One region of the Acetobacterium sp. UBA5834 genome, then DNA from elsewhere that is predicted to be linked to it. Evidence: riboswitches for the same ligand, from Rfam matches in the RefSeq annotation. Region 1 holds a riboswitch; each other region holds the start of a gene.

Region 1 (3,128 bases):
TGGCATTTATCCTCAGTACCTCCAGATAAACCCCACGAGCATTCAACGTATTATTACACTGCTCCAGCTGCTCTGCGAGTTGGCAATAGCTGGTAAATGGATAACTGAATAAATTACCAGTTTTCATTCCGGCTAATGTAGGCGAACAGTGGCGTATCAATTCTCTCTCGAACTTGTTCATGACGACATCTTCCGGGTATGCGATTTTAAAACACAGCCATCGCAATTCTTACATTGAGCACAATGCTCCTCCAGAATGTTTCGTAATGCAGCCAAACTGCTGCTATGTGACCGTGCCAGGGGCAAATTTAGTCTTTTTGCCTCATCGGTCGCACAGTTTACCATTTTATGCGAAACCGTCCCAGTAAATAATACAATCAAATCTGGGACGCCGATTTTTTTTTTCATTGCACCCTGCATTTGGGTGAAAACCTTAGCCCGACAATCATATTCTTTGCATAAATCTTTATATTGATAAATCATGCGATCATTTCCGCCAATAATAACAATGCTCATTTGGTGCCCTCCATCCCCTTGTGTTAGTTATTACTAACTGATTATAACTTATCACAATTCGGAGCAGCTGTCAATTATTTTTAAACATTTATTAAGGAATTATTATTGGTTTTTATGGCTGACTACAAAGCTCATATTTAAATATTATACCGCATAAATCAACATACAATATTTTAAGCATTGACTTTATATTGATTAACAGTTTTCGCGAAATAACATTGATCATCAAAAAAACGGCTGCAACATTAGATTATTATAATACAATTGATGATTGATAATAATATCACAAAATTGCACAACAATATTAATCAAAAGTCGAGTGATGCACAAGAAACATCGGCGCATATAATGAATATCTTATATTTAATGTCAGCAGTAATCTAAAGTATTTTGAGCAAAATATTACTGCTGCAAATATAATAAAAAAAATAATTCGCAAAATATTCACTTGACAATTGATAATATATGCCTTATCATGATGCCAATAGAATATTTAGCAAACTTATCGAAAGGTAAGGACGCAAAGCTTTAGGGTCTAAGTAATTATTTATATGACAGCCAGTTGCACAACCACATTTTTTAATGATGATTATAATGCAACGTGTCAATGCGTTGTTTTTTTATTCTATACGATTCAGTTGTTGGTCAATTTAATATTTGGCAAACTTATCGAAAGGTAAGGACGCAAAGCTATAGGGTCTAAATAAGTATTTATATGACAGCCAGTTGCAGATTATAGGTGTATTTAATTCGCCTTAATTGCAACGAGTAAATCGTTGCTTTTTTATTGCAAAAAACGAATGGAGGATACTGATGGATCAATTACTGATAACTGCAGAAGTTTTTATAATTGGAGCAGTGATGGGAGTATTTATGAAAAAAACGACTGATTATTTAATCAGTCAGCGAGTCAAGACCTTAACCAACCATCAGTTATCCGGCAGTGTTACAAAAACAATCTTTTGGGCGATGCTTAATGCAATCATCTGGTTGGTCTTTGTAAAGCTCAACGGACTTGAACCAAAAACACTGGAATGTATGTTGCTCTTTTCAATCTGTGTCATTCTTTCTGCTGTCGACATCAGCATTAAAAAAATTCCCAATGAGCTGGTATTAATGACGATATTCGTGGGCGGTGCCTTCATCATTACCGGGCAGCCGATTACCAGTATTGGGATGAATATCTTTGGTTTAGTAATTGGTTTTATTATATTCTTTTTACCAGCAATAATTGGAAAGGGCGCTGGTTGGGGAGACGTAAAATATGCCGCTGCGGTTGGTTTTTGTTTGGGCGTTTATGGAATAATTTCTGCGATTATGATAATGACTTTCTTTCTGATGATCTACACAGCTTACCTGATCATTAGAAGAAAAGGTAATTTAAAATCAAAGGTTGCCCTGGGACCGTTTATGGCTTCCAGTTTTGTATCCGTATTAATTTTAAACCTTATCAACACAAATTATCTGATAGATTTTGGAATGTTGTTTTAAACCGAGGTAAACTTGGTAACAATACGTAAAAAATATTAAAAAGGAGAAGAAAAAATGAAAAACGGATTATCACGCATGATCAGAGAAGAAGATGGACAGGGCATGGTTGAATATGGCTTGATTATCGCCGGGATTGCATTGGCTGCCATTGCTGCCATTTGGTTATTGGGGCCGCAAATCGGGCAAATGTTTACAGATATCGGCACTCAGTTAGCAGCATAATTACGCTAATTAGTTTGACTAACAAATATAAAATATTGGAGGAGAAACTGAAATGAAAAATCAATTAATGCACATGATCAGAGAAGAAGACGGACAGGGTATGGTTGAGTATGGCTTGATTATTGCCGGGATTGCATTGGCTGCCATTGCCGCCATTTGGCTACTGGGACCACAAATCAGTCAGTTCTTTACGGATATCGGAACGCAGATGGCGGCATAATGAAGTAGACTATTTAAAAAATTAAGCACGAATCATAAAATATAAAGGAGAAGAAAGAGATGAAAAACGGATTGTCACGCATGATCAGAGAAGAAGATGGACAGGGTATGGTTGAGTATGGTTTGATTATTGCCGGGATTGCATTGGCTGCCATTGCTGCCATCTGGTTACTAGGCCCGCAAATCGGTCAATTCTTTACCGATATTGGTACTCAATTAGCTGCATAAACGATAATAATTTATTGAAGATACTAAATTAAAAGGAGAAAATAAAATGAAAAACGGATTATCACGCATGATCAGAGAAGAAGATGGACAGGGTATGGTTGAATATGGTCTGATTATTGCCGGGATTGCATTGGCTGCCATTGCTGCCATCTGGTTACTGGGCCCTCAAATCGGTCAATTTTTTACGGATATTGGAACCCAATTAGCAGCATAAAGCCTACAGGTAGTTATTGTGTTTACTGTGAAGAAACCAGTGGCATATTGGCAACGTCAAAGTGGAGATTTCTGCCGGACGTAATCAATATGCCTTTTTTAGTCGGTTAAACGATCTGCTCCAGTTACAGTTAAATAAATCAGATCTTCAGGATGAATGATCAGGGAGGAAAAATGTTTGCAAACATAATCAAACGGTTTAAAAAAGAAGACGGGCAAGCAATTGTTGAGCTTGCTAT
Region 2 (3,128 bases), on a different contig from region 1:
CAAATTGCCATGGCGCATACCTTTTTTAATGTAGCCAACACCATTGTGTTATTTCCCCTGATTGGTTATTTTGTCACCTTTCTGGATCGGATCTATCCGGAGAAAGAAGAAGAAAAAGGATTGCAATTGGATGATCGATTGCTCAATAATCCTTCCGTTGCTTTAGGTCAGGTTGTCAAAGAAACAAATCGCCTGGCCGAAATGAGTTTTAAGAATTTTAAAATTGCCTGTGAATCCATCATGGATGGGAATGAAAAGCTGGTTGAAGAAATAATCAAGCGGGAAGAACGCATTGATGAATTTCAACAGGGCATCGTGGAATACTCGGTTAAGCTTTCAAACGAAAATATGTCAGAAGAAGAAAATGACCGCCTGGCCTTTGTCATGAAAGGGAGCCATGATCTGGAGCGAATTGGCGATCATGCCATGAATATCGGGGAGCTGGCTGAAATGCGGGCGACTAACAAAATCATCTTTAGTGATATTGCCAATCAGGAAGTGTTAAATTTAATCAGTTTGACTTCCAACACCCTCAGGGATATGGTAGAATTAATGGAAACAGAAGAGTCAAGCTTATGCTATAAAATTCTTGATGAAGAAGAAGAAATTGATGAAATGACAGAAAGCTTAAAGGATGACCACATCCGTCGCCTTAACGAGGGAATCTGCAATCCTTATGCCGGAGTCATTTTTCTGGATCTGTTGACCAATATTGAACGGGTTGGTGATCATGCCTCGAACATTGCCCAGGGTATTTTGGGCTTAAAACTGCATCAGGGGTTGATTGCCAAAGATGATTATGACAATGAAATGGAAGATAGTCAGCAATAAATACAACCAACCAGATAGGGTCGTAACATAGATAAATACAGCTAAATAGAGGTATTTACAAGAAATTTACCTTAAGAAAAGTAATATTTTCATTGACAATGAGAGGATTATATCGTAATATTATAACAACCTAATATTGGCATACTTATTGAAAAGTAAGGACGCAAAACTACAGGGTCTAAATACAATGGTACATGACAGCCAGTTGCAATTAAGATGGTTATAACCATAATGAGCAGCGGTATTGTCGCTGCTTTTTTTTGTCAGAAATTAACCATAAAATGAGTTGCAGGGTTTTCCTTGACTGTTATATAATAATGGCCGGTTTGTTTTTCAGGAAAGATTCTTTTAGCGGGAATAATTGTTATTTAAAATAGGAGTTTTCTTAAGATCCAATTTAATTTGTGATTTAGATGTTTACAGCGGTTATTTTGGCTTATATAGTATACATATGATTATCACAGCCGTTTCGGCTGTTATAATAAACGAACAATTTGAATTGTTCGATCATGTTAGCGGTATGATTGTGTATCGGTAATAATCAAATTTACGAAGGGAGGTAGGCAATGAATTTAGAGTTTCAAGCGACAGGAAGGTCGACAATGGCAGGATTGAGAGGGATGAGTGGACAATCAGAAAATCCATCCACCAGTCAGACAAGCGGACATGAAAAAAGCGCCCAATTTAAGGATTTGCTGGATCAGTCAAAACAGACGATCAGTCATGCGGATCATCATGCGGAGAAGGTTCGAAAGAATCAGCGGGAAGCCAAATCGATTGCGGAAAACAATCGACGGCAAAGCGATCAAACATTGGTAAAAGATGGTGAAGTCACGACTGTTGATGATCAAGTTGAAGAACCAAAGATTGCGGAGCAAAAAAGCGATGAAGAACGGGGAACAAGTTCTTTATCAACACTGGATTCAACACAGTTAATGGCTATCCAGAGTTTTCAGGGAGGTATCGAAACAGCGCTGACAAGGCTTAACCTGAAATTAGGTATTCAAGGAGTTGAAGAGCCGGAAGCTATGGGTGAACAGGGGCAAATGCTCACCGTGACAACGGAGAGTAGTCAGCCATTACTGTCACCTGCGTTAGAAGGTATGTTACCGTTTGAAGAAATCAGGGAAGAAGTCACACCGGTAGTGGTGCAAAACAGTGAACGTTTGAATGATGGAACGGTTTTCGAAATTAAAGGCGAACCGGAGTTGCAAAAAACCGTTGGGTCTGAGTTGGATTTAGTTGATGTTACAACCAATAGACGCAACCCGGATCAGGAATTGGTTAGCCAGTCAATCAAAGTCGATGGTTCTGATTTACAGACCGTTGATGAAAGCCAACAACTACAGGGTAATCAACCGTTGGAAAACAAATCTGAAATTGCGGTTGATGGAGCAAACAAACCTGTTTTAACGGAAGAATCTGAGGCCGATCAATTTAAAATCGATGTTCAAACCAACCAGATCAATCAAACAGAAAAACAGAGTTTGGGTGAAAATGGTGTTCAGGAAATTAATATGGCCGGGGTTAATTCAAACAAAAGCGCAGAAGTTCAAGTAACGACCAAAACAGAGGTCGCTCAGCAGGTTCAGCAGAAAATTCTTCAGAATTTCGAACCCAACAAGCCCATGGTATTTCAAATGACCCTGTCACCAGATAATTTAGGCGATATCGATGTTAAATTGAGCTTCGATCAGGGAAAACTCATCATTGATATTATGGCCGCCAGCCAGGAAACCCAAAAACTGTTGGGAAACCAAATTAATCAACTGGTTAGAGGTTTGGCGCTTCAGAATGTTCAAGTGGAAACGGTGCACTTAAATACCCCGGTAGAGCAAAGCAGTGATAGTCAGGATGCAACATTTATGATGAACAATGGTTCTGATCCCAATCAAAATCAAAATCAGGCTCTGTTAAGAGAACGATTTATAAAAAACAGCGGGGTATTGAACAGCATCACAACAAATGGTGACGAAGACGAATCGGTATTGATTCCCCAGAATCTCCAGAACTATACGAACCACCGTGTGAATTACTTGATTTAAGGAGGAAGATATAATGGCGATTGATAATATTAATAATTATTTAAGTACTGCAGCAACGACATCAGCAACAACAGCTACTTCGACAAAGAAAACCGGCACATCGATGGATATGGATGATTTTCTCAAGTTGATGGTGGCCCAGTTGCAGAATCAGGATATGAATAATACCGCAGATACCTCGCAATACACGACCCAGATGGCGCAGTTTTCAATGGTTCAGGCCTTGACTGAACTGAATGAAATGACTAAAAC
Region 3 (3,128 bases), on a different contig from region 1:
CGACGGCTTTTTTATGAATGCACACATGGAAAACTTTTCTACCAATGCTTCATCTTTGAATAAAGCCGAAGCCGGAAAAAGACCCCGGTCTTATATTTCACCAACGATTTTAGCAAAACACGGAAAACCCGTTATGGGCATCGGCAGTCCCGGGGGTAAACGGATTCCTTTGATGATAACTGAGGTGCTTGAGCGTTTTTTCAAATATGACCAATCTTTACAGGAAGCAATTGATGCACCTCGTTTTTTCAATGATCAGAATTCAGTTTACGTGGAAGACAATTATTTAACCACCGCAACCGAGGAGCAGCTCCGCGAAATGGGTTATTCTGTTATCAGATATGACAATCCCCTGTTTTATGGCGGGGTGAATTCACTTTATGTTGATTATCTGAATAATAAAATACTCGGTGGCGCTGATGATCGACGGAATGCCTCCTGGCTATGGAATCGAAACTGAAAGAATCAGAATCCCCCAAAGAGCATTACTGCTGTTTCACACCCTTAAATAAACCTAACTAAACTAAGGAGGAAATTTGATGAAAGATGATTCTAAACTACAATCAATGCTATCAAAAATTAATAAGTTAATTCTAGGTAAAGATGAAACGGAAAAGGATAATTGTAAAATTGATGCCGAAGCCCAGAGAATTTATGGACTGTTACGAGCTGCCTATCAACAGATGAAGAACAAGGATGACGAGCTCGATTATTATGACTTTAATCCTCATACCGATGAAGGGATTTATATCCGTAATACGCCCCGCCCTTCTTTTGCGGTGGTTCTTCAATGGGATCTATCTGATTTTGATGATTTTTATGAATTCTGCCAGGCGAATATTTGTAAACCCTGTATGGATAAAGATCCCAATGTTTCAAATCTTGAATTTTTCATGGGGGTACCCGATGATCTTTGTCCTAATGGACGTAAAAGACTGCATTATAACTATGTACTGGCCGATGAACTCAAGTTTATTGATCATGGCCTCGAGGGATGCACCCATTCTTTTTGTAAAATTGCCATGAAAGAAATTAAGCATTAAAAAAGATGGTTTCCTATAAACGGAAGCCATCTTTTTATTTGTAGAAGTTAAAACTTATACCAGCCCAGCTTTGATCGCATTGACGTATTTGCTAAATTCAGGTGTTTTTGACTGAAGACCTTTTGATGTCAAAGCTGAAAAGAAAGTTGCTCTTAATCCTGTGGATAATTCAATCTGAACACCAGCATGGTTCAAATTGTCATTGGCAATATTTGCTTGACTTGTGCCCGCAAGATATCCTGGAGGATCTGCGACCTGATAGCCAGCAGCTGTTAAGCTTTCCTTAACTTTGTTAACCATCGTTGTATCAAGACCACTGACATAGGTCAGTTTTTCTGAACTTGAATATCCATGAACACTAAGGGTTTTTTTACTGCTTTGTACTAAAGAACGAGCAATTGGTTCATCAAAATTTGTTGAAGTGATGTGCAAAGAAAAATTATCACTTTTCATTATACCATAAAATCCATAGAATTTATAATTAGAGCCGGCAATGGCATCGGCTAATTCACTGGTTCCAGGTTCAATCATTCCACCGTGGATCGCAACAATTGCCAGATCAGAAGTAGTATTCCGAGATGCGATTTTATAATCAGTTCCCTGAACCTTCACAGCCGACAATTCACCGTAATTTGCATATAAATCGGCAGCACTGACAGACTGAACTGGTAGTGCCAAGGCACAAGTCAGAAATAAGCCTGCGATTACAGCCATAATTTTCGATTTTTTCATGATAGGTTCCTCCATTTTAATAGAAAAGCTTCAATTTTCAACTGAAAATGAAGCGAATACTCAATATTCTTTCGGTAACCCGGCCACCTTCGTCTTGCAACATTAGGTCCGTGGTTTTGCGTCTCCAACTTTCGTTGGGTTTGCCATTATCGTATTGTTTTATGAATATCAAGACCTCCTTTAAAATAGAAAAACTTCTATCACGCATTACCGAAACAGAAGTTTGAGTTCAATATTTTCCGGTAACCCGGCTACCATCGTCTTAAGACATTAGGCCCGTGGTTTTGCGTCTTCAACTTTCATTGAATTTGCCTTTTCTTTTGTTAAGAGCATTATTTCACAATCGCGATGTTTTTGCAATAGATTTTATTTTAAAAATAAGCTGAATATATCAAAAAAATTCCATCTTTAACATTTTATAATATGTCTACGATTCGAAATAGCATATTACAGGCTTTTTAGATGATATAATCAAGGCGAATAATTCTTTCTTACATTTCTTCTTTATTAACCATAATCTGGAATCGCTATTATTTAAAGATTAATTTAAGAATAATCCAATTACAATCATACTTTTAACGAAGATTATTTTTTACTGAATAAGATTGCCCTCATCGTTCTTTGGCACATAAATTAATCTGGTTTTTCACTGTCGATGGTATTATACCTATTCTGGAAATAGTCATTCTAATTAATTTTATTTTTTCTAACTAATATCGAATCCAATCAACCAATAATACCTGATCATCCGGAACTGGAGTTCCTGCCAGCCAATTGGGGTACCAGGTATTGACCATCAGCTGCATCGGTTGTCCCACCGGGAATCCGTCCTGCCATGACAGAATAAACTTGTTGTCCACATAAAAAGCCAGCTGATCTTCGGTATAGTCAAAACGGTAATTATGAAAAGCGGCAGTGGGATCAAAACCCAACGCTCCCACATATTCATTCTGGACTTCGCCATCAGCGTAGGTGGTCAGAAGCAGCTTTCCTTCTTTAGTATTGTGTATTTCAATGTCAATTTCATAAAAATAATCCGGCGGGGCGTAAAGAAAGAAACCCGTAATCGATGAAGGTGCCACCGGCAATTTCATCCGGGTTTCGTAGCTGCCGTAGGTCACGGCTTGCCGTTTAACCAATTCTCCCCCCTCCAGACTATTGGCTGGCATTCTGATCTTCAGAAAACCATCATTGATCTCAATATTTTGGGGATTCAGCCAGGTTCTCCCTAGATTTTTATCAGATACTGCCCAGATTGTTTCATCAAAGATATCAAAGTTTTCCTGCTGCATTTCACTTTCTGAGCCAGTGCTACCCTGATAAGATGACGAATTCGCCCGATACAGATACACC

The links. Region 1 has a riboswitch for cyclic di-GMP ahead of B3F51_RS14930 (prepilin peptidase). Riboswitches for the same ligand answer to the same signal wherever they lie in the genome.
Region 2: linked by a shared signal. The riboswitch ahead of B3F51_RS05735 (flagellar hook-length control protein FliK) and the one ahead of B3F51_RS14930 (prepilin peptidase) in region 1 are both predicted to bind cyclic di-GMP.
Region 3: linked by a shared signal. The riboswitch ahead of B3F51_RS06835 (poly-gamma-glutamate hydrolase family protein) and the one ahead of B3F51_RS14930 (prepilin peptidase) in region 1 are both predicted to bind cyclic di-GMP.

The regions. Positions count from the first base shown of each region.
Region 1 is NZ_DJGY01000069.1:196,363-199,490, reverse strand. It holds gene B3F51_RS14940 (DUF3793 family protein) at 1-181, opposite strand, end outside; gene B3F51_RS14935 (DUF2325 domain-containing protein) at 178-516, opposite strand; cyclic di-GMP riboswitch class I at 1,002-1,086, shown strand; cyclic di-GMP riboswitch class I at 1,166-1,250, shown strand; gene B3F51_RS14930 (prepilin peptidase) at 1,330-2,007, shown strand; gene B3F51_RS14925 (Flp family type IVb pilin) at 2,062-2,229, shown strand; gene B3F51_RS14920 (Flp family type IVb pilin) at 2,282-2,449, shown strand; gene B3F51_RS14915 (Flp family type IVb pilin) at 2,509-2,676, shown strand; gene B3F51_RS14910 (Flp family type IVb pilin) at 2,723-2,890, shown strand; gene B3F51_RS14905 (TadE/TadG family type IV pilus assembly protein) at 3,064-3,128, shown strand, end outside.
Region 2 is NZ_DJGY01000028.1:5,922-9,049, reverse strand. It holds gene B3F51_RS05740 (Na/Pi cotransporter family protein) at 1-831, shown strand, start outside; cyclic di-GMP riboswitch class I at 960-1,044, shown strand; gene B3F51_RS05735 (flagellar hook-length control protein FliK) at 1,434-2,876, shown strand; gene B3F51_RS05730 (flagellar hook assembly protein FlgD) at 2,890-3,128, shown strand, end outside.
Region 3 is NZ_DJGY01000030.1:83,963-87,090, reverse strand. It holds gene B3F51_RS06845 (gamma-glutamyltransferase family protein) at 1-460, shown strand, start outside; gene B3F51_RS06840 (hypothetical protein) at 540-1,043, shown strand; gene B3F51_RS06835 (poly-gamma-glutamate hydrolase family protein) at 1,098-1,775, opposite strand; cyclic di-GMP riboswitch class I at 1,846-1,930, opposite strand; cyclic di-GMP riboswitch class I at 2,014-2,098, opposite strand; gene B3F51_RS06830 (glycoside hydrolase family 16 protein) at 2,486-3,128, opposite strand, start outside.